DNA from 4 places in the Agrobacterium sp. 5Ca39 genome. Region 3 is predicted to be linked to each of the others. Evidence: riboswitches for the same ligand, from Rfam matches in the RefSeq annotation. Region 3 holds a riboswitch; each other region holds the start of a gene.

Region 1 (7,358 bases), 890 kb from region 3:
GGGAGGCGGGCTCGATCAGCGCGGAGGGCATTTCGGCCTTTCCGGAGAAATGGCGCGACAGCGCGTATATTCTCGCCCGCGCCCGCCTCTGCGCCCATTATTTCCACCATGCGGCCTGGCTGGATGATGGCGCGCTTCTGCGCAATGCCGGAGACCTCGCCGGTATTCCCGGGATACTCATTCAGGGCATGCGCGACTTGCAGGGGCCGCCCGTCACCGCTTTCGAACTTGCCGAGGCGTGGCCGGGAAGCGAGCTTGTTACCATCGATGGCGCTGGCCATTCGACGGGCGATGCGGGCATGGAAGACGCAATCCTGTCGGCAATTGCGCGATTTGCGAATTGAGCCGCTTGACAGACGGCGGATTCGGGCGCATTTCATTTTCCATGATCAACGAACGCGCACCCATCTCCTGCTCGTATTTTTGGGCCTTCCTCTAAGGGCGGCTCGACAGATCATATTGTCAACAAGCCGCCGTCAGGCGGCTTTGTTGTTTTCAAACGTCCTGACGGCACCGATAAGACCAAAGGACCGAAAAATGACCGAAGATAGCTCCCTGACACTGGAAAGACCGCCCGTCGTCATCATCCGTGGCGCGCGCAAGACGGATCTGCCCGAACTCAACGAGATGATCACGCTGCTGGCCTCCTACCACGGCGATGCGGCGGCGATCACGCCGGCGAAACTGGAGCGCGACCTGTTCGGCCCGCTGCCCTGGGTGCACGGTCTCGTGGCCGAGGCCGATGGCGCGTTGATCGGTTACGCCCTGCTTCTGCCGCTCTACAGGGCGCAAGAGGGCCGCCGCGGGCTCGAACTCCATCATCTCTTCGTGCGCGACGGCCATCGTGGCCATGGCACCGGCCAGCATCTGGTTTCCCGGGCCCGCGATATCGCCAAGCGTCTCGGCTGCGACTATCTTTCCGTCAGTGCCACGACCGGCAATGTGGCGGCGCATCGTTTCTACGAAAACATGGATTTCGCGCCTCGCCCGGTGACCGGCATGCGCTATATGCAGTCCATCGCCTGATTAAAAAACACGGAGACGACCATGACACGGATCGCCATTGCGCTCGCCCAGGATTTTGCTGACTGGGAGCCGGCGCTGCTTGCCGCCGCGGCGCGCAGCTATCTCGGTGTCGAGATCGTCTATGCCACGCCGGACGGACGGCCGGTAACCTCGATGGGCGGGCTGAAGGTGACGCCGGATACATCCTATGACGCGCTCGATGCCGTTGACATCGATGCGCTCGTCATTCCCGGAGGCCTGAGCTGGGAAAAGGGAACAGCTGCCGATCTCGGCGAACTGGTGCGCCGGTTTCGCGAGAGGAACCGACTGGTGGCCGGCATCTGCGCGGCGGCAAGTGCGCTGGCAGGCACGGGCGTTCTGAACGCCGTTGCCCATACCGGCAATTCGCTGGCTTCGCACAGGGCCTATTCGGCCTATAGCGGCGAGACGCTTTACCGCGACCAGCCGAAAGCGGTCAACGATGGCGGGATCATTACCGCGGCCGGCAGCGCGCCGGTCAGTTTCGCGGTGGAAATTCTGAAAAGCCTCGGCCTCTTTGGTCCGGAAGCCGAGGCCGAACTTCAGGTTTTTGCGGCGGAGCATCGCTGAGGCATAGCCGCCTCGGTTGTTTGCACTCCCCTACTCCCCGTCATTCCGGCCTTGAGCCGGAATCCAGCCGACGCGCATCTGCGCGGCGAGATGACTTCTTTCAGCCCAAGGACTTGGGCTGGATGGATTTCGGCTCAGGGCCGGGATGACGGAGGTGAGAACAGCGATGATTATCGCTGATCCAGCACCCGGCACACACGTGCTGTGTGATCGCCGCCCTCCCCGGCAATCGCCCGGCGAATATCGCGGCTGTTCAGATGCAGGCTGCGGCCGGCGGGTAAATTTGCACGTTTGATCTTGGCGAGTGCCGCCGCCACAAAGGCGGCCTGATGGTGTTGGAAAAAGGCAAGAGCCGCCTCATCCGCCGGGCTCGGGCCCAGTACCGCCTTGAAGGCGAGACGATGCACGGCGCAGTATGCGCCGTGACCGGGAACTGCAAAACGCAGCGCATCGAGTTCCTCACTCCAATCCGCTGCGTCCTCCATGATTCAGGCCGACTGGAAGCGGTTGAGGAAAAACGTGCTCAATGTTCCGAGCAAAGCCCAGAAGACGAAGCTCGTAACCGTAGCGGCGACGATGAACTGACGCTCCAGCGGCAGCGGCGCCAGTGCATGTTCGCCTTCCGGCGGCAGGGGCGCACCCACCACATGCGGCGCGACGATCAGCACCAGCGCCAGGACGATCGCCCAGGGTTCGCGACGGAAGGCGATCAGCGCGATGCCGCCGGCTGTTGCGGCAACGGTTGCGAGCCACCAGATCTGCCGTGCCTCAAGTGCTGCGGCGGGGCTGCCCGGCAGTTCCGGCGGCAGGCCGATCATCGGGGCGAGCATGACGGCGGCAAATCCGGCAACGCCCCACAAAAGCCCCTCACGCCAGCCGCCATTGGTGCCGCGCAGCGAAATCAGTCCGGTCAGCACCAGCGCATAACCGATCGCGGTCAGGACATTGGCGGCAACCGTATAGGCAGTGCGTTCGAAACCATCGGCCGGAGCCCAGGCCTCTTCATTGTGCTCGTGGGCGGGAACCACAGCACCGGGCGCCGTGGCCTCGTGGCTGTGGGCAGCTTCACCGCCCGCGCCCTCATAGGTCTCTGCCTGAAGGATGAGCGGCGTGGTGCCGAAAGCCTGCATGGCTGAAACGGCTAAGCCGCCGAGGATGCCGACGAGAACGGCGGTAAAGACGATATTGCGAAAAGACGACATGACATTCCCCTCAATGGCAGGGGAAGGCATTGGCATGACGCGTGTCATGGGCGGCATTGTGAACGGCTTCCACATGCGAGAAACCGACAAAACCGACAACGAACAGGCCAAGCACGATCGCCGTCAGCGATTGCGCGAAGCTGCCCGTTTTTGCTGAAACGGCTGAATTGGCCGTATTCTGGTGGATGGACATGGTGACCCCTCTCCGGCGCGACCCCGCGCCTCTGGATGCGGTCGAACGGCAAAGCCATGCGACCGCCTGCGATACACTTCACCACGGGGATACGAGACTGACACAGGGGGCATCGATCTTGCCACCCTGACATTCCGCTCTTCCGGACACCCCGCCGGCATGGACATTTCCGTGATGGCAGGTCTCCTGGCTTACGGGTCAAAACCTGAAACACCTTCCCGGCAACACCTCGCCTCAACCGGAAACGCCGGTTCGGTCGAAGGGTCTGCCAGTGGCATTTCGTTTCAGGCTCTCCGCTCACAGTTGCGGGGGCAGCCACGAATGAGGATTTCTCCCTATCGTGTTCCCTTTTCACCTTCCGGAACGCCCGGAAGGAACCATCACAGGGTTGTTATCCGCCGCGTGGGGACGGGAGTCAATGGGCACGCATGCCAACGGGACCCTCAGCGCGCCGGGATCGCCTTCAGATAGGCGGCGATCGCGTCGCGGTCCTCGGCTGTCAGATGCGCCATGTTCTGCTGCACCTTCACCATGGAACCGCCGACACTGTCGAATTCCGGGGTGAAGCCGGTTTCGAGATAGCTCGAAATATCGGCCTCGGCCCAGCTTCCGATGCTTTGCGAGCCGGGGGTAATGTCCGGAATGCGGCCTTCGCCTTCCGGATTGGGGCCGCCGGCCAGCCACTTGCCCTTCAGGAAGCCACCGAGCGCATTGCGCGGCGTGTGGCATTCGCCGCAATGGCCCGGACCTTCCACCAGATATTGGCCACGCAGAAGTTCGGCATTGGCATTGGCCAGCTCGACGCGCGGCGGTGCCGAAGGGTCGAAATACAGGAACTTCCAGCCGCCGAGCGCCATGCGCATGTTGAAGGGGAACGGCAGATCGTGGTCGGGCGCATCGTTCTGGCTCGCCGGCAGGGCCTTCAGATAACCGAAGAGGTCATTGATGTCCTTCTGCGTCATCCGGGCATAAGAGGCATAGGGGAAGGAGGGATAGAGATGTTCGCCGTTCTTTCCCACACCGCGCGTCATGGCATCGCCAAATTCCGCCAGCGTCCAGCCGCCGATGCCGTGCTGCGGATCAGACGAAATATTTGGAACATGAAAGGTGCCGAAGGGGCTTTTCAGTGCCTGCCCGCCTGAAAGCGTCAACAGCGCTTCACCCTTAGCATCCGGCGCGGCATGACAGCTTGCGCAGCCGCCCGCCCAGAACAGCGTCTCGCCATTGGCGAGATCCGGCTCACCGAGGCTCACCCAATGGCTGGGCGCCTGGCGCTGCGGCGCGGTCACCCATGCGAAAATCCCGTAGCCCGCAACGGCCGCGACCACGATCCCGCCCACAAGCTTCGTCCAAATGGAAGACATGCCCCTCTCCCCATTCTCCCCTGACAACGTCAGGTGTCTTTCGTGACGGAAAAACGCCGCCCGGGAGCGGCGTTTCAAACTCGTTCGATTATTTCTTCAGGCGATAGGTCTGGTGGCAGGTGCCGCAATCGGCGCCCAACGTCTGCATGGCGGTGGTTACACCCGCCTGATCGGTGGGGAGATTGGCGAGAATCTTATCCGCATCTGCGCCGAGCTTGGCGGACTTGGCCTTGAAGTCCTCAAAGTTTTCCCAGATCGCGGGCGCTGCCGCGCTGCCGGTCTCGGTGCCGGCGGGGAACTGGTCGGGGAAAGCCTTGGCATTGGTGCTGATGGTCGTCACGGCGGCCTTGACGGCTTCGGCGTCGAAAGGCTTCTGGCCCTTGGAGATGGCGGCGAGCGCTCCCATGGAGCCACCGATCTGCTTCATCATGCCTTCACGTTTTTCGACTTCGCCGGCAGCATAGACCGCTCCGGCGCAAAGACAGCCGAACAGCGTGGCCGCTGCGATTGTTTTCAGTTTCATACACTCTCTCCTTGATTCCGGCGGGCGCCGGACGCTTGATGGAACGCCGCGAGGATGCCCTTTCCACATGGCGAAAAGAAGTCACATTGCGGTGAATTCCATCGTGAAAACAGAAGCCTAAGACAAGGCTTCCCACAATGTGAGAAGTGCTGCGGCGATCAGCATGAAACCGGCGATGCGGCCGATGACGATCGTAGCCGCGGGAGAGGAAACGAGCCATGCGCGGCTTCTATCCGCCGTCAGCGCCAGCGCGCCATAAACGGTGAACTGCGTTACCGCCACCATCGCACCCATCACCAGCCCCTGCATCCAGATCGGTCCATAGGCGGGTTTGAGAAACTGTGGGTAGACGGCCATCATGAACAGGTAGGCCTTCGGGTTTGACAGGCAGGTCAACACCGCCCGCCAGAATGCCTTTTTAACCGAAGCGCTTGCCTCAGCCTCATCGCCGTTCACGACAATCGCACTGCGCACCAGGCCGATTCCGATCCAGACCATGTAAGCCGCGCCGACGACAAGCAGCGGCAGGAACAGCGACGGCATCCATGCGGCAAGCATGCCGACGCCCAGCGCGCCATACAGCGAATGCACGATGCCGCCGGCGCTCATGCCGACGGCGGCGGAAAGGCCGGTTCTCCTGCCACCTGTCAGCGCGCTTGCCAGCACAAAGAGCATGTCCATGCCCGGCAGGATGATGATGCCGAACAGGACAGCAAAGAAAAGCCAGAGATTTTCGGCATAAGTCATGTCAGTATCTTTCATACCGGATAGAGGTGCATTCGAGAAACCCCATGTTTCTCAATGTATTTTTCCGTTTATAGGGAACGCCAACTGACAGCGTTGTGTCAGTTGCGTGGGAAAATCCATCGGGAAGACGGCAATGCGCAAGGCCTCAAGACTGTTCGAGATCATCCAGATTTTGCGGCTGGCGCGCCGCCCGGTGACCGCGCAGACGATTGCCGACATGCTGGAGATAACAGTGCGCTCGGTCTATCGCGATATGGCAGCGCTTCAGACCATGCGTGTGCCCATCGCAGGGGAACGCGGCGTGGGGTATATTCTCCGGCCCGGTTTCAACCTGCCGCCACTGATGTTTTCCATCGAGGAAACCGAGGCAATCGTGCTGGCGCTCGCCATGGTCGACCGCACCGGCGATATGGAATTGCGCCGGGCCGCGAAGAAGGCGAGCGACAAGATTGCCGCGTCTCTGCCCGAACCGCTGTCAAAGACCCTTTCCGCCAATGCCCTCCACGCCTGGGGCAGCATCGCGCCGGCACCGGCAGGACTTGATCTCTCGACGGTCAGGCGTGCGGTGCGCGACGAGGAGACGCTGGAAATCATCTATCGCGATGAAGCCGGCGCGGAAACGCGGCGGCGGGTTCGGCCAATCGCGGTGATCTACTATTCCGAAACAGTGAATATTGTCGCCTGGTGCGAGCTGCGGCAGGCGATCCGCAATTTCCGCTCGGACCGGGTGCAGAGCTGCCGGGCGACCGGCAGTTTCTTCAAGCTCGAAGGCGAGAAGCTGCGGCAATTGTGGATGGCCGGCTGGCAGAGCAACCAGCCGGCCATCCCTTACTCACAGCCCTAAGAGGCGATCCTCCTCCCGCCCGAAACCGCGAATGGCGATTCGGTCGGCAAAGACATCGGCGATGGCGAAGGTGTTCTGGTCTGGCGTGTCGACCATGCCCTTGAAATTCACGAAATGTGTATTGCCCGATACGCCGTAATTGCCCTCATGGTTATGGCCGTTGAACCATGCGATGGCGCAAGGATGGGCGTTGAGAAGATCAAGGATGCGCGGTGCGTCCCACATGTTATGGGCGTTCTCCGGATAGACAGGGTAGTGGCACAGCACGATGACTCTTTCGCCCACCGCATCCGCCTTTTGCAGAACCGCCCGCAGCCAGTCGAACTGCTCGTCGCCAAGCGAGGCGTTCCAGTCCTGCGCGTTGATTGCGCCTACATCCGAGAGGCGCTTCAGCCGCTCGGCAGCAAGGGTGCGACGCGGATCCCCAACCGGTGGGGCGAAAAGGCTGACGTCATTGCCATCAAGCACGGCGAAGCGGATGCCGCCGACGGTAAAATCATGCCAGGCGGCGGCCATGCCGAGGCGGGCGTGGACGCCAGGCAAATGCTCGGCGGCAACGGCGAAATCGTGATTGCCCGGCAGCAGGAGCGAGCGGTGGCGAAGCCGGTCGTAAACGGCAAGGATCGCATCGAAATTTTCAAAACCGCGATCGATGATGTCGCCCAGCGTCACGACGAAGGCCAGATCTTCGCGATTGAAGGCATCCACCGCCTCCGCGAGCTTTTTGGGACTTTCGCGATAATGACGGCCCATCTCGGGACGCGGATCGATATCGGCATATTGGGGATCGGCGACTATGCCGAAGGAGAAGAGAGGAGTTGTTTTTTCAGTCATGATGCGCCGCGATAAACCCGGCGGATGACAGGCTTGT
Region 2 (7,358 bases), 100 kb from region 3:
GGCGATCTTTTTCTTCAGCGGATCGCCGCTGTCATACTCCCGCATGATGAGTGCGGATTTGCGCTGCAGGAACTCGTTTTCCTCCGACCAGCGATAGGCATCATCGACGTCAGGCGTGAGGCAGAGCGTCGAGAAGATCGATGAATAGGAACGGGCGTGCACCGCTTCCATGAATGAAATGTTTGAGAGAACCGCCTCCTCATGCGGTGTTGCCGAATCTGCCATCAGGCGCACCGCGCCGACGCCGTTCTGGATTGTGTCCAGCAATGTCAGGCCGGTGAAGACACGGATCGTCAGTTTCTGCTCCTCGGGCCTCAGTGTTCCCCAGGAGGGGATGTCGTTGGAAAGCGGCACTTTTTCCGGAAGCCAGAAATTCGAGGTCAGGCGGTTCCAGACTTCCAGGTCCTTGTCGTCCTCGATGCGGTTCCAGTTGACCGCGCGGATGCGGGACACGGGTTTTACGGCGATGTTCATGGACTTTTCCCTCAAATCAGAGCGTGCAGGAAACGCAGCCCTGAACCTGCGTGCCTTCCAGCGCCATCTGGCGCAAACGGATGTAGTAGATGGTCTTGATGCCATTCTTCCAGGCATAAATCTGTGCCCGGTTGATGTCGCGGGTCGTGGCCGTATCACGGAAGAACAGCGTCAGAGACAGGCCCTGATCGACATGCTGGGTAGCCGCCGCGTAGGTATCAATGATCTTTTCAGGGCCAATCTCATAGGCATCCTGGTAATACTCGAGATTGTCGTTCGAGAGATAAGAAGCCGGGTAATAAACTCGGCCGATCTTGCCCTCTTTACGGATTTCGATCTTCGAGACGATCGGATGAATGGAGGATGTGGAGTGGTTGATATAGGAGATCGAGCCTGTCGGCGGCACGGCCTGAAGGTTCTGGTTATAGAGGCCTGATGCCATGACCTCCTGCTTCAAGACCTTCCAGTCTTCCTGCGTCGGAATGGCGATACCGGCCTTTTCGAACAAGTCGCGGACCTTTTCCGTCGCGGGCAACCATTCCCGGTCGGTATATTTGTCGAAATATTCGCCCGAGGCATATTGGGAGTTTTCAAAGCCCTTGAAGCTCTGGCCTCTTTCCACCGCCAGCCGGTTGCTGGCGCGGATAGCGTGATACGTCACGGTGTAGAAATAGATATTGGTGAAATCTATGCCTTCCTCCGAGCCATAAAAGATGCGCTCGCGCGCCAGATAACCGTGCAGGTTCATCTGACCGAGCCCGATGGCATGGCTTTCGTCATTTCCCTTTTCAACAGACGGAACGGAGGAGATATGGCTCATGTCCGACACCGCCGTCAGTGCCCTGATGGAGGTTTCAATGGTCTTCCCGAAATCGGCCGAATCCATTGCCGCGGCGATATTCAATGAACCGAGATTGCAGGAAATATCCTTGCCCATGTGACTATAGGAGAGATCGGCGTTGAACGCGCTCGCTTCGCTGACCTGCAGGATTTCCGAGCAGAGATTGCTCATGCTGATGCGACCGGCAATCGGATTGGCGCGGTTCACCGTATCCTCAAACATGATGTAGGGATAACCGCTCTCGAACTGGATTTCGGCGATCACCTGGAAGAATTCGCGCGCCTTGATCTTCTTCTTGCGGATGCGGCTGTCGGCGACCATCTCGTGGTATTTTTCCGTCACCGAGATTTCGGTGAAGGGCACGCCGTAGACCCGCTCCACATCATAGGGGGAGAACAGATACATATCCTCGTTGTTGCGGGCGAGCTCGAAGGTGATGTCGGGGATGACAACGCCGAGCGACAGGGTCTTGATGCGGATTTTTTCGTCGGCGTTTTCACGCTTGGTATCGAGGAAACGCATGATGTCGGGGTGGTGGGCATGCAGATAGACAGCACCCGCGCCCTGGCGGGCGCCGAGCTGGTTGGCATAGGAAAACGAATCTTCCAGTAGCTTCATCACGGGTATGACACCGGAGGACTGGTTTTCGATCTGTTTGATCGGCGCGCCAGCCTCGCGAATATTGGTCAGTGAAAGGGCAACGCCGCCACCACGCTTGGAGAGCTGCAGCGCCGAATTGATGGAGCGGCCGATGCTTTCCATATTGTCTTCCACGCGCAGCAGGAAACAGGAGACCAGCTCGCCGCGGCTCTTCTTGCCCGCGTTCAGGAACGTCGGGGTCGCCGGCTGGAAGCGGCCGGAAATGATCTCGTCGACCAGATTGCGTGCCAGCTGCTCATCACCGCGCGCAAGGGAAAGCGCCACCATGCAGACGCGATCCTCGTAACGCTCCAGATAACGTTTTCCGTCGAAAGTCTTCAGCGTGTAGGAGGTGTAATATTTGAACGCACCGAGGAAGGTCGGAAAGCGAAACTTCCGGGCATAGGCCTCGTCATAGAGGTCACGAACGAAATTGAAGGAATACTGGTCCAGCACCTCCTGTTCGTAGTAGCCCTCCGCTACCAGATAATCGAGCTTTTCCCTGAGGTTATGGAAAAACACCGTGTTCTGGTTGACGTGCTGGAGGAAATATTGACGGGCAGCAAGACGATCCTTGTCGAGCTGGATTTTTCCGTTCTCGTCATAAAGGTTCAACATCGCGTTCAGCGCGTGGTAGTCCAGGCCTGCATCGAGCGGCGTCTGGCTTGCGGCTGTTGGCTGTTTGGTGTCCTTGCGCAGCGCGCTAGCGGTCAGCGTGTCCAAAATCGTTCCAATCCATGTTTGACGTTGGCGACATCCTCCTCAGTGCCGAGAAGCTCGAAGCGATAGAGAAACGGCACTGCGCATTTGCGCGAGACGATATCTCCGGCGGATGCGAAAGCTGCGCCAAAATTGGTGTTTCCCGCCGCGATGACGCCGCGAATGAGATTGCGGTTGGAGGGCTCGTTTAAAAACCGGATGACCGGCTTCGGCACGGCACCCTTGGTGCCGCCGCCGCCATAGGTGGGCGTGACGAGCACATAGGGTTCCGACACCTGAGGCACGTCATCCTCAGCGCCGAGCGGCAGGCGAAGCAACCGCCGCCCCAGTTTCAGAAGGAAACGATGGGTGTTTTCGGAACGACTGGAATAATAGACGATCAGACCCATCGCCTGCCGCCTCAGCCGATCGAGCCGATCATGTCCGGCCGGAACCCCGCCCAATGGCGTTCACCGGCAACCACCACCGGAACCTGCATGTAACCGAGACCACGGACATGATCGAGAGCGTCAGCATCTTCGGAAATATCGACGATCTCATAGGGAACGCCTATGCGGTCGAGTGCGCGATAGGTGGCGGTGCACTGGACGCAGGCGGGTTTGCTGTAAACGGTGATGGTCATAATTTCCCTTTCGAAGCCATTTTGGACGCGGCAAAGCGTTGCCGATTGCAATCGCAATCGGGCGGCGGTGGTTTTGTCATTCAGGTGGGGCGTGCTCTCTCGGAGTTTCCTTGGGAAATCCGACTGGGTTCTCCTGGAACTGCTGAAAGCCGCAGAAAAATCACTCCCTACGCAGACGAGCGTAGCAACTCAAAAATATGCACTGGCATGACTTCACCCCGAAGCTTGTTCTGGAGGGGGCAGAAAAGGGCGCACGCAAATCATCTGCGTCTACACCTTCCTCCGGACACCCCGCCCGTGGACGTTTGCGCTCAAGGCAGGTCTCCTGACTTGCGGGTCACAACATCTATTCCGGCCTTCCCGGAGCGCTCAGCTCCAGTGACTCAAATCGGAACGATGCTCGCCGCTTACAGTTGCGGGGGCAGTTTCGGCCTTGCTTCACCACGATGGCGTCACGCACCGAATTCCCGTCTTAGCTCCCAATCCTTGCGAATCGGAAGAACCTCGAACACCACATATAGTATATGAGGAAATTTTCTCGTCAATAAATAGACACACAAAAGCCCCGCCCTGTGGATCAAAAAGATTCAACGCATGGTCAACAATGACTTAACGGCAGGCCGGACACACCGCGCGGGAGATGAAGATCTTAATCTATTCCCAGATATCGATATGGATATCGGCGGGACGGGCGTTTTCGATCACCCTCTTCCCGTTGGGAAGATCGTTTGCGAAAAGCTTGGCGTGGATCTGAGCTGCATCGAGACCATAACCCAGCCATCTGTTTCGCAGCCTCTCTTCCAGCACCGCGACGGACGGACCCACGAAGATAGTGAGATCAAAGCTTCCGGAAAGGTTTGTCCAGGGCGCTTCGTTCAGCAGCAGATAATTGCCCTCGGCGAGGATGAAGCGTGTTTCCGGAGCAATCGCACGGGCAGACGCAATGGCGATTTCACGGGAGCGATCAAACACCGGGACAAGCACCTCCTGCCCGCCCTTGCGAACGGCGGAGACGATATCGAGGAAGCCACGCACATCGAATGTTTCCGGCGCACCCTTCCTTGGCAGCAGTCCTCGCTCTTCGAGGATGCCATTGTCCATATGGAAGCCGTCCATGGGCAGAATGGCGGCCGTTTCGCCCCGTGCGCGCAAGGCGTCGCAAAGAGCATCCGCCAACGTGGATTTGCCGGCCCCAGGGGGACCGGCAATCGCGACGATGAAACGGGAGTGGCCTTCTGCCCGCTGAAGAACCTCTTCGACGATCGTCTCAAGCTTCAGCGTCATGCGGCAAGCGTTTCCTTCGGTGCTTCCTTGGCGCCGGTCATGAAGGCGACGGCATCCGACATGGAATAGTCCTTCGGATTAATGACGCACAGGCGCTTGCCAAGCCGATGGATATGGATGCGGTCGGCAACCTCGAAAACATGCGGCATGTTATGCGAAATCAGAACGATCGGCAGGCCGCGGGAACGCACGTCGAGAATAAGTTCCAGGACACGGCGGCTTTCCTTGACCCCAAGCGCGGCAGTCGGTTCGTCGAGGATCACGACCTTGGAACCGAAGGCGGCTGCACGTGCCACGGCGACGCCCTGGCGCTGACCGCCCGAGAGGGTTTCCACCGCCTGATTGATGTTCTGGATCGTCATCAGGCCGAGTTCCGACAGTTTTTCGCGGGCGAATTTTTCCATGGCCGGACGATCCAGCGCGCGGAAGAGGCTGCCCTGTATGCCGGGCTTACGGATTTCCCGGCCAAGAAACATATTGTCGGCTATGGAAAGTGCAGGAGACAAGGCCAGGTTTTGATAGACGGTTTCAATACCCGCCTTGCGCGCCTCAATCGGCGAACGGAACTGCACAGGCTGGCCCTCCAGCCGGATTTCCCCCTCATCGGGCGTAACCGCGCCTGAAATCGCCTTGATGAGAGAGGATTTTCCGGCGCCGTTGTCGCCGATCACGGCCAGGATTTCGCCCGGATAGAGATCGAAATCGGCGTGATCCAGGGCCGTTACACGGCCATAGCGCTTAACGAGATTGCGTGCTGTGAGAATGGGTTCTTTTGTCATCAGCCTGCTACCTTTCTGATCCACTGGTCGATTGCGACAGCCAAGATGATGAGGACGCCGATCAACAAATAGGTCCATTGCGGGTCTGTCCCGATAAGCCTGAGGCCGAGCGAAAAGACGCCGACGATCAGGGCGCCGAAGATCATGCCCATGATGGAGCCGCGTCCACCGAACAGTGATAAACCGCCGATAACCACCGCCGTGATGGATTCGATATTGGCGAATTGGCCAGCAGTCGGCGAAACCGACCCGATGCGGCCGATGAGAGCCCAACCGGCAAAGGCGCAGATGAGGCCTGACAGGGTGTAAACAGTGGTCAGCATACGTTTGACATTGACACCGGCGAGCTCTGCGGCATCCGGATCGTCACCCACGGCATAAAGATGGCGGCCCCAGGCGGTGCGGTTCAGGACATACCAGAGCAGAGCAACAAGCAGAACCATGGCGATGACGCCGTAGGTGAAGACCGCATTGCCTATACGAAGATTGGCGCCGAAAAATTGCAGGATCGGTGCCTGCTGGGCAATGTCCTGAGCCCGGATCGTCTCATTTGCGGAATAGAGGAAGTTGGTCGCGAGCACGATCTGCCACATGCCAAGCGTGACGATAAAAGGCGGCAGGCGCATGCGCGAAACCAGAACGCCGTTTATGAAGCCGCAAAATGCGCCAACGGCGAGACCACAGAGAATGGAGAGCTCCGCTGGCAGACCGTAACGGAAAGTGAACTGCCCCATGACGACCGAGGACAGAACCATGATCGCGCCGACCGAAAGGTCGATGCCCGCCGTCAGGATGACCAGCGACTGTGCCGCGCCGACGATGCCGACGATCGCGACCTGCTGCAGGATGAGGGTCAGCGAAAAGGCCGAGAAAAACTTGCCGCCGAGGAGCAGGCCGAAAATAATCAGCGACAGCACCAGAACGATAAGCGGCACGGCTGCCGGGCTGGAATGGAGAAAGTGCTGGAATTTTTCCAGCGCGCTCTTGTCGTGCGTATCGAAAGCGGCGACCTGCGTCGAACTTCCGGAGAGCACTTTTTCAAATTCATTATGCGGCTGAGCCCGCACCGGCTGATCGCTCATGGATTTTCCTCCCGATCGCTCCATCGCATCCGCCCTGACACCGAGGTCTATCTCCAAAGAGAGTGATGCGTAGATTTCAAAGTGTTGAAGCGGCCTTTGTCATCCCCGAAGGGCGCGCAACGCGCTCGTTTATTCCTTTGTCCGATCCCCCGGATCGTGCCTGATATTCATTCTGGCCCAAGGGCGGGGGCACGAATGCCCCCGCGGGTTTCAACGGTGAGGCATCAGCCCCAGCATTTGTTGAGACCTTCCTTCGTATCGATCGAGTCGAGGCCCTTGACCGGCTTGTCGGTTACCAGCGTCACGCCGGTGTCGACAAAGTTCTTGCCTGCTGTCGGCTTCGGCTTTTCACCCGTGTCCGCAAACTTCTTGACGGCTTCGACGCCAAGCGCCGCCATCAGCAGCGGATATTGCTGCGAGGTCGCGCCGATAACGCCCTCCGCGACGTTCTTGACGCCCGGGCAACCACCATCGACGGAAACGATCAGCACGTCCTTTTCACGGCCGACGGCCTTCAGCGCCTCATAAGCGCCGGCAGCCGCAGGTTCGTTGATGGTGTGGACGACATTGATGGTCGGGTCCTTCTGCAGCAGATTCTCCATCGCCGCACGGCCGCCTTCCTCGTTACCATTGGTGACATCGTGGCCGACGATACGCGGGTCGTTCTCGTCACCGATCTTGTTGATGTCCTTCACATCAATGCCAAAGCCCTTCATGAAGCCCTGGTTGCGCAGCACATCCACAGTCGGCTGGGAAGGGGTGAGGTTGAGGAAGGCGATTTTTGCGTCCTTGGCCTTGTCGCCCAGCGTGCCGGCGGCCCACTTACCGATCAGCTCGCCAGCCAGAAGATTGTCGGTGGCAAAGGTGGAATCAGCGGCATCGACAGGCTCCAGAGGCGTGTCGAGGGCAATGACCAG
Region 3 (7,358 bases):
CCATGCGCCCTAGTTCAAAAGCGGTGGGCGTCGGCATCGTGCGCGGATCCGCTGCATAAAGATTGCGGCCCGTGGGAAGTACATCGACCCGGCCCCGTGCCGGTGCGCCGGAAGGACCGGGAGGAACGTGCCGGCCATCGAGTGCGGCAAGCAAGGCCGCCTTCTCGGCCCGGGCGCTTTGAAGTCTCAGAGGATCAGCCTCACCTTCGGCGCAGCGGCCGAAAATGTGTTGGCCGTCCTTGATCGCAAAATCCTTGAGATCACAGAGAAAGGCGTCGATGCGTGAGAGGGCGGCGTCGGCATCGTCTTTCGTATTCACGCCGGCCTCGGTTGCAAGCCCGGTTTCCTGCGCTTTTTCAATGATCAGCTTCGCCAGCCGGTCGCGCCGGCGCCGATCGAGCCCATCGGCCTGCGCATATTCGTCGACCAGCTGTTCAAGCGCCAGTTGTTCCGGCGAAAGCCCGGCATTAACCAGCACCGGCGGAATATGGCCGATGGTGACGGCTGCAATACGCCGTTTCGCCACCGCCGCCTCACCGGGATTGGAAACGATAAACGGATAAATCACCGGCAGCGGACCAGTGACAATTTCCGGAAAGCACTTGCGGGAAAGCGCCACTGTCTTGCCGGGCAGCCATTCCAGCGTACCGTGCGCGCCCACATGCACGATGGCATGGGCGGATGCCACGCGCTGCATCCATGCGCCGAAGGCAACAAGCGCGTGGCGCGGTGGCAGGGCGGGATCGTGATAGTCAACCCGGCGGTCCTCATTGCGCCCCCTGTCCGGCGCAAGCGCCACGAAGACCTGGCCGAAACGCGCGACGCGAAAACGAAACCCGCCATCGGCGAAAGCTTCATCACTTTCCGCAGCTCCCCATGTCGCACTCAAGGAGGCCGCGGCATCGTCAGGCAAACCCGAAAGAAAACCTCGATAATCGGCAAGATCGATCGTCGCTTCCTGCTGCTCAAGGCGACCGAGCAGCGCCCTTGCCGTTTCGGGAATATCTTCGACGCAATAGCCGGCATCTGCAAGATCTCGCAGCATTTCGAGCACGCTTTGCGGCACATCCAGACCAACGGCGTAACCGGTTCGCCCCGGGGCTGCACCCGGATAATCCGGCATCAGAACGACAATGCGCCGCTCCTCCGGCGAGGTATTTTTCAGACGCAGGAAGGCCGCGATGCGGCTTGCCACCTGTTCGACACGATCCGCCTCCGGCATGTTTACGAGACTGATACCGCCATCGGTCCAAGGCTGTTTGAATGAAATCACGCCTGCGAAAATCCGGCCATCCAGTTCAGGCAGCACAATATGCATGGCTAGATCGGACGGGTTTAGTCCACGCGCATTCGCCGCCCAGCCGTCGCGGCGGGTCGTCGCCATGGCGACCTGGAAAACGGGAACGCCAAGCCGATCGAACAGCGTATGGCCATCGGCATCGCTCTGACTGGCAAAGGCCGTCGCAGCAAGGATGGCAGCGGGCTGAATATCTCTCAGCGCCTTTTCGAGAAAGCGAAGGGCATCGCCATCCTTCAGGCCGCTGACAAAAATCGGCACCGGGGAGAAACCGCGCTCGCAAAGCGCGTGAAAGAGCGCATCCACCGGCGCTGCATCCGCAGCCAGCAACATGGAGCGATAAAAGACAATAGGCAGAACGGGCGCGGCAGCCGGGAAGCCAGAGCAGGCCTCCATTTTCCCTAACACCCCCACCCCCGGCCGATAAAAGCCGGCTTTCGGCAATGGTTCAGCTTCTATCATCGGCCATGCGTCATCTCTTGCCAGAGCGGCGAGGCCACCGGCAAGACGACCCATATTATCTCTTCCGCCTTCGCGGAAAAAGGAAAGGACGGATGCCAGGATGTGTGTGTCCACGGTCGACGCCGCTTCGAGCTTTTCGTCCCTTTCACTGCATTCGCCGGGCAGAAGCAGAAGCTTTATCCCACGTCGGCGCGCCATGCTGGAAAGCTGATCGACTCCATAACGCCAGCGTTCCGCTCCACCGAGGATTCGGACAAGGATGACCGTGGCATGCTCCGCCGTCTTTTCGATCCACAGGTCAACCGACATGGGATGGCGAAGCTCGGCGAGGTTTGCGGCGGACAGGCTGGGGAGCACACTGTCCGCCTGTCGCCACGCCTGCTCAAGCCCGGCAAGATCGCTTGTCGAAAACGACAGCATCACCACATCCGATCGAGGCTGGTTGAGGTCAACCGGCTCGATCAGATCGTCGAGAGACGAGGATGTGGTGGCAAGAATATGCATCGTCAGGCGGCCAGCATCTGTTCGATCTTTTCGCGATTGATGCCCTTTTCGCCGATAATGACCAGTCGGCTGCGGCGCTGCTCGCCCGCTGCCCAGGGGCGGTCGTAATAATGATTGACCCGGCTTCCGACCGCCTGCACCTGCAGACGCATGGGCTTGGCGGAAACTTCGACAAAGCCCTTGATGCGCAGGACGTTTTCAGCCGCAGCCGTTTCGGCAATGCGCGCCGCCAGTGCTTCCGGATCGGCCACAGCCGGCAGGTCGATGACGAAGCTGTCGAAATCGTCGTGTTCATGGTCGAGTTCACCGTCATGGTGGGTGCGGCGGTTTTCGATATCCTCTTCAACGGCAAGACCAAGACCGATCAGCACGGCGGGGTCGATGGCGCCATTGGAGGCCACAACGATCTTCGCGGCCTTCGGCAGATGTTCGAGCACATGCGCCCTCGCCTTGTCGAGGCCGGCTTCATCAAGGAGATCGGCCTTCGTGAGAACGATGAGATCGGCGCAGGCGACCTGGTCCTCGAAAACTTCCTCAACCGGATCATCGTGATCAAGCGCCTCGTCATTGGCCCTCTGAGCAGCGAGCGCCTCCATGTCGTGCGCGACCTTTCCTTCAGCAAGGGCGGCGCCATCCACCACGGCCACGACGGCGTCCACGGTCACGCGGCTCTTGATGGCCGGCCATTGGAAAGCCTGGACCAGCGGCTTAGGCAGGGCAAGACCAGAGGTCTCGATCAGGATATGCTCCACCTTCGTCTGGCGGCTGAGAATTTGTTCGATCGCGGGCTGGAAATCGTCAGCCACCGTGCAGCAGATACAGCCGTTGGCCAGTTCGACGATGTTTTCTTCGGGGCAGCTTTCAATGCCGCAGCCTTTCAGGATTTCGCCGTCGATACCGATATCGCCGAATTCATTGACGATGATTGCGAGCCGCTTGCCGTCCAGCTTTTCCAGAAGACCCCGCAACAGCGTCGTTTTTCCCGCCCCTAGAAAACCGGTGACGATGGTGCAGGGAACGCGGTCCAGATGGTTGCTCATGATCTCTCCTCGGTAAAATCGAATGGGGGAATGCGCGCCACCATGCCGCGCTTTAATGGTTCGGGGCGGCCGCGCCAGGGCATCAGGCCATCTGAAGACGCAGAAAGAAGCCGCGCGCCGGTCAGCAGGTCCCCTGCATCGTCGGGTGTCAGCCCACCAAACACATAGGACCAGCCATTGGCGCTGCGCAGCACGGCACTGAGGCCACGTTTGCAGTTGGCGAGACAATTGACGGAACGGACCGCGATGCCGGACGCTTCCGCCTCTGCGGTGACGGCCTCGGCAAGACGTGAACCGGCACGTGGCTCGGCGCTGGGATCAGCTTCGTCGCGACAGCTTCGGCAAACGAAAACGACCACACCGGACGCCGTTTCATCCTGCGCGTTTCCACCAGCAAATGAAGATGTCGCTGAAATATCCAAACCGTATCGTTCCCGCGCCAAGTCAAATTCTTCGGGGTGCGGATATCGAAAACGGTATGCGCACAGGCACAGACCGGCTGTTCGACGTTATCGACTGACCGGAGCACCCCGCCCGGTAGACGTTTTTCCTGAAGCGGCAGGTCTCCTGGCTTGCGGCTCGATGAGCGCCCGGACACCGCCTTCCCGAACCGTCTCTCTGGTCCAGTGGCTTTACGGTGCGGGCTTGCCGCTTACAGTTGCGGGGGCAGCCACGGAATGACCCGTTTCAGGGTGGAACCGTGTTCCCTCTTAGCTTTTCCCGTTGCCGGGGAAAGACCGTCAGTTCCTTACCCTTAGGCCGAACGGGCTTTGGGGTCAATGCCGCCCCCCTGTGGCTCGCGCATTGCCGGGTGCGGCAAATTGGGTATAGTCGCCGCTCCGAAGGGCAGGGATAAGTTCCCGGCTGCTGGAGTGAAGAAGGAATATGCGATGACACGCGACATCAGCGACAACGAAGCCGAGCGCCATCGGCAGAAAATGGTCAACCGCAAGACGGTGCAGGATGCCGAAGTCGCGGCAAAGACCATCGAAAAAGGTCTGCTGATGATCAATACCGGCCCCGGCAAGGGCAAGTCCACGGCCGCCTTCGGCCTTGCGTTGCGTATGCTCGGCATCGGGCGCAGGGTCGGCGTCGTGCAATTCATCAAGGGTGCATGGTCGACCGGCGAACAGCAGGCGCTGGCTCTGTTCGGTGACAAGGTGGTGTGGCGTACCATGGGTGAAGGCTTCACCTGGGATACGCAGGATCTGAAGCGCGATGTTGCCGCTGCCGCGAAGGCGTGGGAAGAAGCCGTGACACTGATGGCTGACCAGACGATCGGCCTGCTGATACTCGACGAACTGAATATCGCATTGCGTTATGATTACCTGCCGCTTGACGAGGTCGTGACGACGCTGGCCAGCCGTCGGCCCGATCTGCACATCATCGTCACCGGCCGCAATGCCAAGCAACCGCTGATCGACGCCGCCGACATGGTGACGGAGATGACGCTGGTAAAACATCATTTCAAGGCGGGCGTGAAAGCACAGCCAGGGATAGAATTCTGACATGGCCGCACGGGTTCTGATGTTTCAGGGAACCGGCTCGGATGTCGGCAAATCGCTGATGGTGGCCGGTCTAGCCCGCGCCTTCGTCAGGCGCGGCCTGTCCGTCATGCCGTTCAAACCACAGAACATGTCGAATAATGCGGCCGTTACCGCCGACGGCGGCGAGATCGGCCGAGCACAGGCGCTGCAGGCGCGGGCCGCTGGCGTACCCCTCTCTGTCCACATGAATCCGGTTCTTCTGAAACCGCAGAGCGAGACCGGGGCACAGGTGGTGGTTCAGGGCAAAATCGCCGGCAATGCCAGGGCAGCCGATTACCAGCACCTGAAAGCCGGGTTGATGCCGCGCGTGCTGGATAGCTTCAACCGCCTGAAACAACAGGCCGATCTGGTGCTGGTGGAGGGGGCGGGCAGCGCATCCGAAATCAATCTGCGTGCCAATGATATCGCCAATATGGGGTTTGCGAGAGCGGCTGACGCGCCTGTGATCCTCATCGGCGATATTGACCGCGGCGGCGTCATCGCCAGCCTTGTCGGTACCAAAGTCGTACTCGAACCTGACGATGCGGCGATGATCGAAGGTTTCATCGTCAACCGCTTTCGCGGTGATCCCGCGTTGTTTTCGGACGGCATGCGGATAATTCAGAAAAGGACAGGCTGGGCCTCGATAGGCCTTCTGCCGCATTTCTCCGATGCCACGAAACTGCCGGCTGAGGACGCGCTCGGTCTTTCCGGCCCGGCTGAGCGAAAACCCGGCGCAAAGATCCGCATCGCCGTGCCGATCCTGCCGCACATTTCCAATTTCGATGATCTCGACCCTCTGGACATGGAGCCGGACGTGGAACTGATCCGCGTGCGGCCGGGCGAGACCATTCCCGCCGATTGCCGGCTGGTTTTGCTGTGCGGTTCAAAATCCACCATTGCCGATCTCGCCGTGCTGAAAGATGCGGGTCTGGACATCGACATAAAGGCGCATGTGCGCCGCGGCGGCTACGTTCTCGGCCTTTGCGGTGGCTACCAGATGCTCGGAAAAACCGTTGCGGATCCTGACGGTATCGAGGGATCACCTGCGACTGTGGACGGGCTCGGCCTGCTTGATGTCGACACGGTTTTGACGGGTGACAAGCGACTCGTTTCCGTTCAAGGCGTGAGCTTTGATGGTGTTGGTTTATCCGGCTACGAAATGCATGTGGGGAAAACCACGGGAGCAGCAGGCAATCTGGTGTTTTCGACGATCGACGGGCATTACGATGGAAGCATCTCACCCGACGGCCGTGTCTTCGGCACCTATATTCACGGCCTTTTTGCTCATGATAGCCAGCGCGGCGCATGGTTGGAGCGTCTCGGCGGGTGCGGCACCGACCTGAACTATGATGCGCAGGTGGATGCGGTTCTCGACCGTCTGGCTGCGCATATGGAACAGCACCTCGATCTCGACGGGCTGCTGGCTATAGCGCGATAAGGATCGCCAGAAGCCCGAATAGGCCGATCAGCAACAGGTCCGCAATCCGTGCCAGCCGCAACGCCGTGCGAATATCGCCGGCGACCAGCGCAGACCTTCCGCCGTCCCCCATGAAACGCGCTTCGATCATCTGTCCGCCGTAAGAACGCGGTCCGGCAAGCGCAAAACCCAGCGCGCCGGCCAGCGCCGCTTCCGGCCAGCCCGCATTGGGAGAGCGGTGGTGGCGCGCATCGCGACGGATCGCGGCAATGGCCGCTTTTGGCGACGCGCCCTCGACAAAAAATGCGGCGACCACAAACAGGCTGCCGCTCAATCTCGAAGCGGGCAGATTGATGAGATCGTCAAGCCGGGCCGAAGCCCAGCCGAACGCTTCATGGCGAGGCGAACGATGACCGATCATGCTGTCGGCCGTATTGACCGCCTTATAAGCCGCGCCACCTGGCAGGCCCAGAAGCCCCATCCAGACGGCAGGGGCGACGATGCCATCGGAAAAGTTCTCGGCGAGACTTTCGATCGCCGCCCGGCAGATCGCCGCCTCATCCAGCTTTTGCGGGTCGCGGCCGACGATCATCGAGACAGCCTTGCGGCCACCCTCAACTCCTTCACGCTCCAGCGCAGTCGCAACCGCCTCCACATGCTGTTCCAGACTTTTCTGTGCCGGAAGCGAAGCACCGAGGATGGCGACCGCCAGAAGTCCGAAGGGCAGGAAAAGCAGAACAGATTGCGCAAACCATGCAAGGATCACCGTCAGCCCGACAAAAACAACCAGCGCCACAACACCGGCGGCCTTGCGCCGTGAAAATGACGCGCTGTCCCGGTTCCATTTTTGGTCCAGCAGCGCGATAAGCGAACCGACCCAGGTGACAGGATGGCCGATATGTTTGAACAGCCAGTCCGGATAACCGGTCAGGCGTTCGATCACGAGCGACAGGAAAGCGAGAGCGAGGAACATGGGCGAGACAATATCAGAAATGGCACAGGCTGCGATCCGCCACGGCGGCAATCTCGGCAGAGCGCGCCTGATGTTTCCAGACGCGTCTGAACCGTGGATCGACCTTTCGACCGGAATCAACCCGCATCCCTATCCG
Region 4 (7,358 bases), 1.2 Mb from region 3:
CAGCCATTCCAATTTCGGCTCGCGCGATTCCGAAAGCGCCCGCAAGATGCGCCGCGCGCTGAAGATCGTGCAGGAGGCTGCACCCGAACTGGAAGTGGACGGCGAAATGCAGGGTGGCTCGGCCCTGTCGGAAGCGCTGCGCAAACGCGCCATGCCCAACAGCGTGCTGACCGGCGAAGCAAACCTGCTGGTCTTCCCGAACCTCGATGCGGCCAACATCACGCTGGGCGTCACCCGCACCTTGACGGAAGGCCTGCATGTCGGCCCGATCCTGCTCGGCACGGCCCTGCCCGCCCATATCCTGTCGCCCAGCGTCACCTCGCGTGGCGTCGTCAACATGGCGGCCTTTGCCGTGGTGCAGGCCTCTCACCCTTCGGTGTAATGAAGGCGCATTAACGCAGTTTTGAACATGCTGTTGCCGCAATGCGGCAACAGCTTATGTTATCTTCCTGAAACACGGATTTCCTGAAGCATAACACCCCTGCCACCGGCCGGGGACATCAAACGGATCGCACAATTGACCCGGCGCAGCCGCATCATCGGCCTTCTGCTTCCCCTTGTTTTCATCGCTCCTGCCGCCGCTCTTGCGGATCAGGTGTGCGATACGCTTTATCAACAGTTGCGAGAACCACCCCGTGTCATCGGCAACACGGCCGAGGTGCGGCGTTACGCCAATGCGCTTGCCCACCAGAACATCGTCATCCGCAAGATCAGGAACGACATGCGCAGCTATGGCTGCTCGTCCGGCAGCGTCATCGTTTATGGCAATCCTAATGCCGGGCTCTGCGCCGAGATCGGCGATGCGCTTGTGGATGCCGAGGCCGAACGCGACGCGATCATCCGCGATCGCGACGACGCCATGGCGGCGGCGAGGAGCGACGACGGCGATACCAGGCGCGAGCGCATTCTTGCCGCCCTCGATGCCAATGGCTGCACCCCCGCTGAGGAGATGAACCGTCAAGCATCGCCTGCACCCGATGTGACGCGTTATCCCGATGCCTTCAGGCAGAATGGCGGTGAGCCGGGACAGGCGGGCCTTTCCCCTTACCCCAACGCCGCCGCGGAGGGCGGGCTTCGCACACTCTGCGTGCGCACCTGCGACGGCTCATTCTTCCCGATCGCCTCCAACGCCTCGCCACTCGATTTTCGCGCCCAGGCCGAGCAGTGCCAGAAAATGTGCCCGGGAACCGAGACGGAGCTCTATTTCCACTCCATGACGGATCAGGAAACAGCAGACATGGTGTCCGCTGAAACCGGCAAACCCTACAAGGATCTGCCGACCGCCTTCGCCTATCGCAATGCCTCAACGAAAGCGCCCGGCTGCGCCTGCAACATGGCCGCCTATCACGAGGAGATGCAAAAGCAGGAACAGGCGTCGCGGCCGGAAGCCGAAAAGCCCTATTCCAGCATCACCACCATTCCATCGCCGCAAGGTGACAAGGCCCCAAAGCCCGCCGAGCAGCAGGCCGCAAAGCCGCCGGAACAACCTGTTCCTGAGCGCGACTATGACCCGAACGACACAAAAGTGCGCGTCATCGGGCCCAAATTCCTGCCGGACCAGACCGGCAAGATCGACCTGAAGAACCCGGCGCTGAAGGGTATCCAGCCACAGCAGTGAAATCTCTTCTGCACGCGGAATGGTGCGAGCGCGTGCCCCTTGTTTCTTCTCCCCGGCGGGGAGAAGTCCGCGGCAGCGGGATGAGGGGGCAAGCTCTCCGTAAATCTCTACCGTTGCCCCCTCATCCGACCCTTCGGGCCACCTTCTCCCCGGCGGGGAGAAGAAATGCGCGGCAACGTCCCGCCCTGTTCGCAGGCCTCCGGGTCTACACCCCACCCCAGCGGTTACGAAACACAAGCTCTTCCAGCGGCACGCGCTGCCGCCAGCCCTTCACCGCCAGTTCCGGTTCGGTATAAAGCGTATCGACACGACCGAGGCACAGCCAGGCGACAATCTCGATATGATCGGGGATATCCAGAATGGCCCTGATATCGCTGTCATGGAAAATACTGACCCAGCCGACGCCGACGCCTTCGGCGCGGGCCGCGAGCCAGAGGTTCTGGATGGCGCAGACGGTGGAATAGACATCCGTGCGTGCATTATGGGTGCGACCCAGCACCACCTTGCCACCCCGTGTCGGATCGCAGGTGACGCAGATGCTGAGCGGCGCCTTGCGGATGCCTTCGAGCTTCAGGCTGCGATAAAGCGCCTGCTTTTCACCCGTAAACATCGCCGCCGCCTCTTCATTGGCGCGGCTGAAGGCCACCCATGCCGCCTGGCGCACGGCGCCATCGGTGACGAGGGTGAAGTTCCACGGCTGCATGAAACCGACCGAGGGCGCCGAATGCGCCGCCCTCAAAAGGCGCTCGATGAGATCATCCGGCAGCGGGTCCGGCAGGAACTGGTCGCGCACATCGCGGCGGGTTTCGATGGCACGATAGACGGCCTCACGCTCCTCGCCGGAAAACGGGCGGGCGGGTGAAAGCGCGTGATCGAACGGGTTGGAGTCGGGCGGCATGGCGACGGGCGGTTCGGTCTGCATCGTTTATCCCTAACAATGCGGGGCGGGCCGGTGCCGAAACCATGGGAGGTTTGCAGCGACAACTCGCTTTCCAGCAACCTGCCGCCGTCCGCGCGGTTCGGTCCATCCTGCCAGGCCGGTCTTCTGACTAAGCTTCATCCGCCCCGTTTCGCCTTCCCGAATTGCTCCAGTGGCATGAGAAAAAGAGCATCCGCCTCACAGCGTTGGGCACGTTCCGGTTTTTCACCGGATTCCCGATTCTCCCGCCGAAGGGCGGGCACCTGACGGGTGAAGCTATGGGCAAAAAAGCTTGCGAACACAAGTGCCGTGCAGGTGGTGCGGCAATGTGGCCTGCCGCACCTTACCTTCATCATTCCACCGGAAAATATCTGATATAAGCGAACTCGTCGCCATCAGGTGACCAGTTGGGAGAGTTCATCGTGCCCTGCCCGCCAAACAGCTCGAAAAGCGTTTCGACATTGCCGCCATCCATATCCATCAGCCGCACCCGCACGTCGAGATCGCGGGGATGATCGAATACGTCGCCGTCATAGGAAATGAAGACAACCTTGTCCCCTCTTGGTGACGGGTGCGGAAACCAGTCGCCATAGGAGCTGTCGGTGATGCGCTCCACGGCTGAGCCATCCACCCGCACCCGCCAGATTTGCATCCGTCCGGTGCGGCTGGAATTGAAATAGATCCACGCGCCGTCAGGCGAATAATCCGGCCCGTCATTGCGGCCCTCACCATGGGTAAGGCGTGTCTCAACGCCGCTGTCTATGTCCATGGAATAGATATCGAAAATCTGATCGCGAATGCCGCAATAGGCGAAGCTTTTCCCATCCGGTGACCAGCCGTGCCAGTAGGAAGGAAGGTTCCTTGTCATTAGCCGCGGCGCGCCGCCCGCCGATGACAGGAGATAGATGGCGCTTTTGCCGAACTCCACCTTGTCTGAAATGGCATAAAGCGAACCGTCAGGCGAAATGCCGTGGTCATTGTTGCACTGGATTGCGAAACCCGTATCGACCTTTTGTGGCGACGCATCACCGGAAAGGGACAGGCGATAAAGCAGCCCATCGCTGTTCAACAGCAGATATTGTCCATCCGGCGACCAGTTCGGCGCTTCGAAAAGATCGGGCGTCTGCCACACCACCCGCATCTGCCGGGTGCGGATGTTGAAGATTTCGATGGAGCTGCGCATTCTGCCTCCCGGGCGGGTCCGTGTTCTCATTCATAGCGCTTGGTGACGCAGACATTCCGTTTGCATCCACCATTGCCTCGATTATGATCCTAGGGCGGCAGGCACCGTCCTGCAAATTCAAACCGGAAAAAACGCCAGCGCCCCGGCACCGTCCGCGGCCCGCCCCGTTTCTCCCAGATCAGAGGTTCCGCGATGAATACCATCGCCGATCACGGCATCCGCTTCGGGCGGATTGCCGCCATGCTTCCTGTCAAGAATATCGAAAAGGCCCATGATTTTTATGTCGGCGTGCTCGGCTTCGAAAAGACCTTCGCAAACGGCAACCCTGTGGGCTTCATGATCCTCAAACAGGGCAATGCCGAGCTGCACCTGACATTGCAGCCCAGCCACAAGGCAGCGCCCTTCAATGTGGCGCATATGATGGTGAGCGATGTGGACGCGCTGCATGCGCTCTGCAAGAGCCAGGGCTTGCGCATCATCAAGGGCCTGCAGGACAAGGATTATGGTCTGAGGGCCTTTGTGTTTGAAGACCCTGACGGCAATCGTATCGATGTGGGGCAGGTTATTTGAGGTGAGCGGCGCGGAGTTTTCCGCGCCAATCAAGACGCTCCGCTGTGGATCGAGCCCATGACACTTGTTTCTTCTCCCCGAGGGGGAGAAGTCCGCGGCAGCGGGATGAGGGGGCAAGCAAGCTTCGTGATATACGGAGGGGTTGCCCCCTCATCCGACCCTTCGGGCCACCTTCTCCCCGGTGGGGAGAAGAAATATGCCGCACCGCCTCACAATGCGCTTGCCCAATTCATTAAGCAGGGACGGCGTTAAACGCGCCTTTCCAAAACGCCCTACCGATCACGAAACCGGTTGGTGATCGGATAACGCCGGTCGCGCCCAAAGTTCTTCTTGGTGATCTTAACCCCCGGAGCCGATTGCCGGCGCTTGTACTCGGCGAGGTAAAGCAGATGCTCCACCCGGTGCACGGTCGCCACATCATGGCCGCGCGCCAGAATTTCCTCGACCGACATTTCCTTCTCGACAAGGCACTCAAGAATATCGTCCAGCACGGGATAAGGCGGCAGCGAATCCTGGTCGGTCTGGTTGGGGCGCAATTCGGCCGATGGAGCCTTGGCGATAATGTTGGCGGGGATCACTTCGCCGGAAGGGCCAAGCGCGCCCGGCGGCACATGGGCGTTGCGCCAGGCGGAAATGGCATAGACCTGCATCTTGTAGAGGTCCTTGATGGGGTTGAAACCACCATTCATGTCGCCATAAAGCGTCGCGTAACCCACCGACATCTCCGACTTGTTGCCCGTCGTCACCACCATGGATCCGAACTTGTTGGAAACGGCCATCAGGATGGTGCCGCGCGTGCGGCTCTGCAGGTTTTCTTCGGTAATGCCCTCTTCCGTGCCCTCGAAAAGTTCTGACAGCGCAGACAGGAAACCTTCCACCGGCTCCACGATCGGCACGATATCGTAACGGCAGCCGAGCGCTTTCGCACAATCGGCGGCGTCCTTCAGCGATTCTTCCGAGGTATAGCGGTAAGGCAGCATGATGCAGCGTACCCGCTCCTCGCCCAGCGCATCGACGGCAAGGGCGGCGCAGATCGCCGAATCGATGCCGCCGGAAAGGCCGAGAACCACGCTCTTGAAACCGTTCTTGTTGACGTAATCGCGAAAGCCCAGCATGCAGGCGCGGTAATCCGCCTCCTCACCCTCGGGAATCTTGGAAAATGGCCCGCTTTCGCAGCGCCAGCCATCCGCTGTGCGTTTCCAGTCGGTTACAGCAAGCGTGGCTTCGAACTGGCTCATCTGGAAGGCGAGCGTCTTGTCGGCATTGAAGCCAAAGCTCGCACCGTCGAACACCAGCTCGTCCTGCCCGCCCAGCTGGTTGGCGAAAACCAGCGGCAGGCCGCTTTCGATCACCTGCCGGAGTGCCACCTGATGGCGCACGTCCAGCTTGCCGCGGTAATAGGGCGAGCCGTTCGGCACCAGCAGGATTTCGGCGCCGCTTTCGGCCAGCGTCTCGCAGACGCCCATGTCGTTCCAGATTTCCTCGCAGATCGGAATGCCGATCCTCACGCCGCGGAAGTTATAGGGCCCGGAAATCGACCCTTCGGAGAAAACACGCTTCTCATCGAATTCGCCGTAATTCGGCAGGTCGATCTTGTCGCGCAGCGCAATGATCTTGCCGCCATCGAGAAGCGCCACGGAATTGTGCCGACCCGTCTCGCCCTGTCGCGGAAAACCGATAACGATACCCGGCCCGCCATCGGCGGTTTCCGCAGCCAGTTCTTCCACCGCTTTCAGACATGCTTTCAAAAAAGCAGGTTTCAGCACCAGATCCTCGGGCGGATAGCCTGAAATGAAGAGTTCGGTGAGAAGCAGAAGATCGGCGCCCTGCGTTGCCGCATCGGCCCTTGCCTCACGCGCCTTGGCGAGATTGCCCGCCACGTCGCCAACGGTGGGATTGAACTGCCCGACGGCAATCCGGAGATGGTTCTCTATATCGTGTCTGTCGCTCATAACCCTTCAATACCGCGCCCGTGATCGCTCCGCAACGCAGCAATTCCCACTTGCATTCATTCGTGCGCTTCTCGACACAGCCGCCCTCACGCGAAGGTTATCGCGCTTATATGCACATCCCATAAAGTTCATGTCGCGTTCATCGCGCTTATGTGACAGTTACATGACACTTTTGCGACACCCGATTCACCTCCCCGGATCGGTGCTGGCGCCTGAAATACCGGAGTATGGGTTTGAGAGATTCGGCGCCAAAAACAACGGCTTCCGAAAAGGCTGGTTTTGTCTTTTCGCCTGCATGGACAAGGAGCCTTTCGAAGTTTTCAGGCACGGCCTACACGCTTGCCAACCTGACGGTCGCGTCCGTCGTGCTCGTCGTGGCGCTGGAATGGGTCGTCCGCGGCTCGCTTCAGGATGTCGGCACTTTCATCACCTCCTCCGCGCGTCCGGGCATGACAACCATTGCCGCCGTGCTCGCCCTTCTCGTCGCGCTGGATGCGATCCTCGGCCGGCGTTATCTTTCGCTGATAGCGGTCGCGCCGCTCTGCGCACTGGTGGGGCTGATCTCAGCGCAGAAACAGACCTATCTTTCCGATCCGCTTTATCCCTCAGACCTGTTGTTCGGGCGGCAGATTCTCGAACTTTTGCCAACCATGCTGAAGGCGCAGCCTTTTACGGCGATGCTGGTGGGTGTCGGCCTCAGCGCCGCAATTGCCTCCCTCGCGGCTCTCTGGCTGCTGGCGCACCGTCATTCGCCGGTATTGCGCTGGCGTGAGCGCGCCGCCGGCCTTGCGCTGGCGCTGCCGCTTCTCGCCAGCCTCGCCTCGCTGATGGACTATTCGCATTATTCCTGGGTGCGCGATCGCCTCAACATCATCCCCATGATGTGGGATCAGCAGGAAAACTACCGCCACAACGGCTTCCTGATGGCCTTCGCCTTCAATATTCCCATGGCCAATGTCTCGGCGCCGGAGGGTTACGGCGAAAACAGCATCGCCGATCTCACCTCGGAACCGGCATCTTTCGCCGCCAACAAGGGTGATTACCCTGACGTCATCATGCTGATGAGCGAATCCCTGTGGGATCCGACCCGGCTTGAAAACGTGAATCTCTCGGCCG

The links. A riboswitch is a leader RNA that binds a small molecule or an ion and turns the genes downstream of it on or off. The one in region 3 is predicted to bind cobalamin.
Region 1: another riboswitch for cobalamin. It lies ahead of ACZ47E_RS02555 (CbtB domain-containing protein); the one in region 3 lies ahead of ACZ47E_RS12080 (DUF1636 family protein).
Region 2: another riboswitch for cobalamin. It lies ahead of nrdH (glutaredoxin-like protein NrdH); the one in region 3 lies ahead of ACZ47E_RS12080 (DUF1636 family protein).
Region 4: another riboswitch for cobalamin. It lies ahead of bluB (5,6-dimethylbenzimidazole synthase); the one in region 3 lies ahead of ACZ47E_RS12080 (DUF1636 family protein).

Annotation. Positions count from the first base shown of each region.
Region 1 covers NZ_AP026436.1:526,039-533,396, reverse strand. Annotated here, with positions in the region: gene pip (prolyl aminopeptidase) at 1-344, shown strand, start outside; gene ACZ47E_RS02575 (GNAT family N-acetyltransferase) at 538-1,026, shown strand; gene ACZ47E_RS02570 (type 1 glutamine amidotransferase family protein) at 1,048-1,614, shown strand; gene ACZ47E_RS02565 (hypothetical protein) at 1,785-2,099, opposite strand; gene ACZ47E_RS02560 (CbtA family protein) at 2,103-2,816, opposite strand; gene ACZ47E_RS02555 (CbtB domain-containing protein) at 2,827-3,009, opposite strand; cobalamin riboswitch at 3,169-3,406, opposite strand; gene ACZ47E_RS02550 (c-type cytochrome) at 3,453-4,373, opposite strand; gene ACZ47E_RS02545 (c-type cytochrome) at 4,462-4,896, opposite strand; gene ACZ47E_RS02540 (LysE family translocator) at 5,014-5,643, opposite strand; gene ACZ47E_RS02535 (helix-turn-helix transcriptional regulator) at 5,777-6,487, shown strand; gene ACZ47E_RS02530 (metallophosphoesterase) at 6,476-7,321, opposite strand.
Region 2 covers NZ_AP026436.1:2,562,562-2,569,919, reverse strand. Annotated here, with positions in the region: gene nrdF (class 1b ribonucleoside-diphosphate reductase subunit beta) at 1-474, opposite strand, end outside; gene nrdE (class 1b ribonucleoside-diphosphate reductase subunit alpha) at 491-2,677, opposite strand; gene nrdI (class Ib ribonucleoside-diphosphate reductase assembly flavoprotein NrdI) at 2,665-3,063, opposite strand; gene nrdH (glutaredoxin-like protein NrdH) at 3,075-3,296, opposite strand; cobalamin riboswitch at 3,595-3,818, opposite strand; gene ACZ47E_RS12540 (nucleoside triphosphate hydrolase) at 3,951-4,580, opposite strand; gene ACZ47E_RS12535 (ATP-binding cassette domain-containing protein) at 4,577-5,359, opposite strand; gene ACZ47E_RS12530 (ABC transporter permease) at 5,359-6,441, opposite strand; gene ACZ47E_RS12525 (sugar ABC transporter substrate-binding protein) at 6,666-7,358, opposite strand, start outside.
Region 3 covers NZ_AP026436.1:2,459,961-2,467,318, forward strand. Annotated here, with positions in the region: gene cobN (cobaltochelatase subunit CobN) at 1-2,263, opposite strand, end outside; gene cobW (cobalamin biosynthesis protein CobW) at 2,266-3,303, opposite strand; gene ACZ47E_RS12080 (DUF1636 family protein) at 3,300-3,725, opposite strand; cobalamin riboswitch at 3,844-4,060, opposite strand; gene cobO (cob(I)yrinic acid a,c-diamide adenosyltransferase) at 4,194-4,811, shown strand; gene ACZ47E_RS12090 (cobyric acid synthase) at 4,813-6,270, shown strand; gene cbiB (adenosylcobinamide-phosphate synthase CbiB) at 6,257-7,222, opposite strand; gene cobD (threonine-phosphate decarboxylase CobD) at 7,221-7,358, shown strand, end outside.
Region 4 covers NZ_AP026436.1:1,232,675-1,240,032, forward strand. Annotated here, with positions in the region: gene ACZ47E_RS06045 (NADP-dependent malic enzyme) at 1-382, shown strand, start outside; gene ACZ47E_RS06050 (DUF2865 domain-containing protein) at 518-1,618, shown strand; gene bluB (5,6-dimethylbenzimidazole synthase) at 1,824-2,516, opposite strand; cobalamin riboswitch at 2,637-2,819, opposite strand; gene ACZ47E_RS06060 (TolB family protein) at 2,890-3,720, opposite strand; gene ACZ47E_RS06065 (glyoxalase superfamily protein) at 3,913-4,290, shown strand; gene ACZ47E_RS06070 (NAD+ synthase) at 4,563-6,242, opposite strand; gene ACZ47E_RS06075 (LTA synthase family protein) at 6,470-7,358, shown strand, end outside.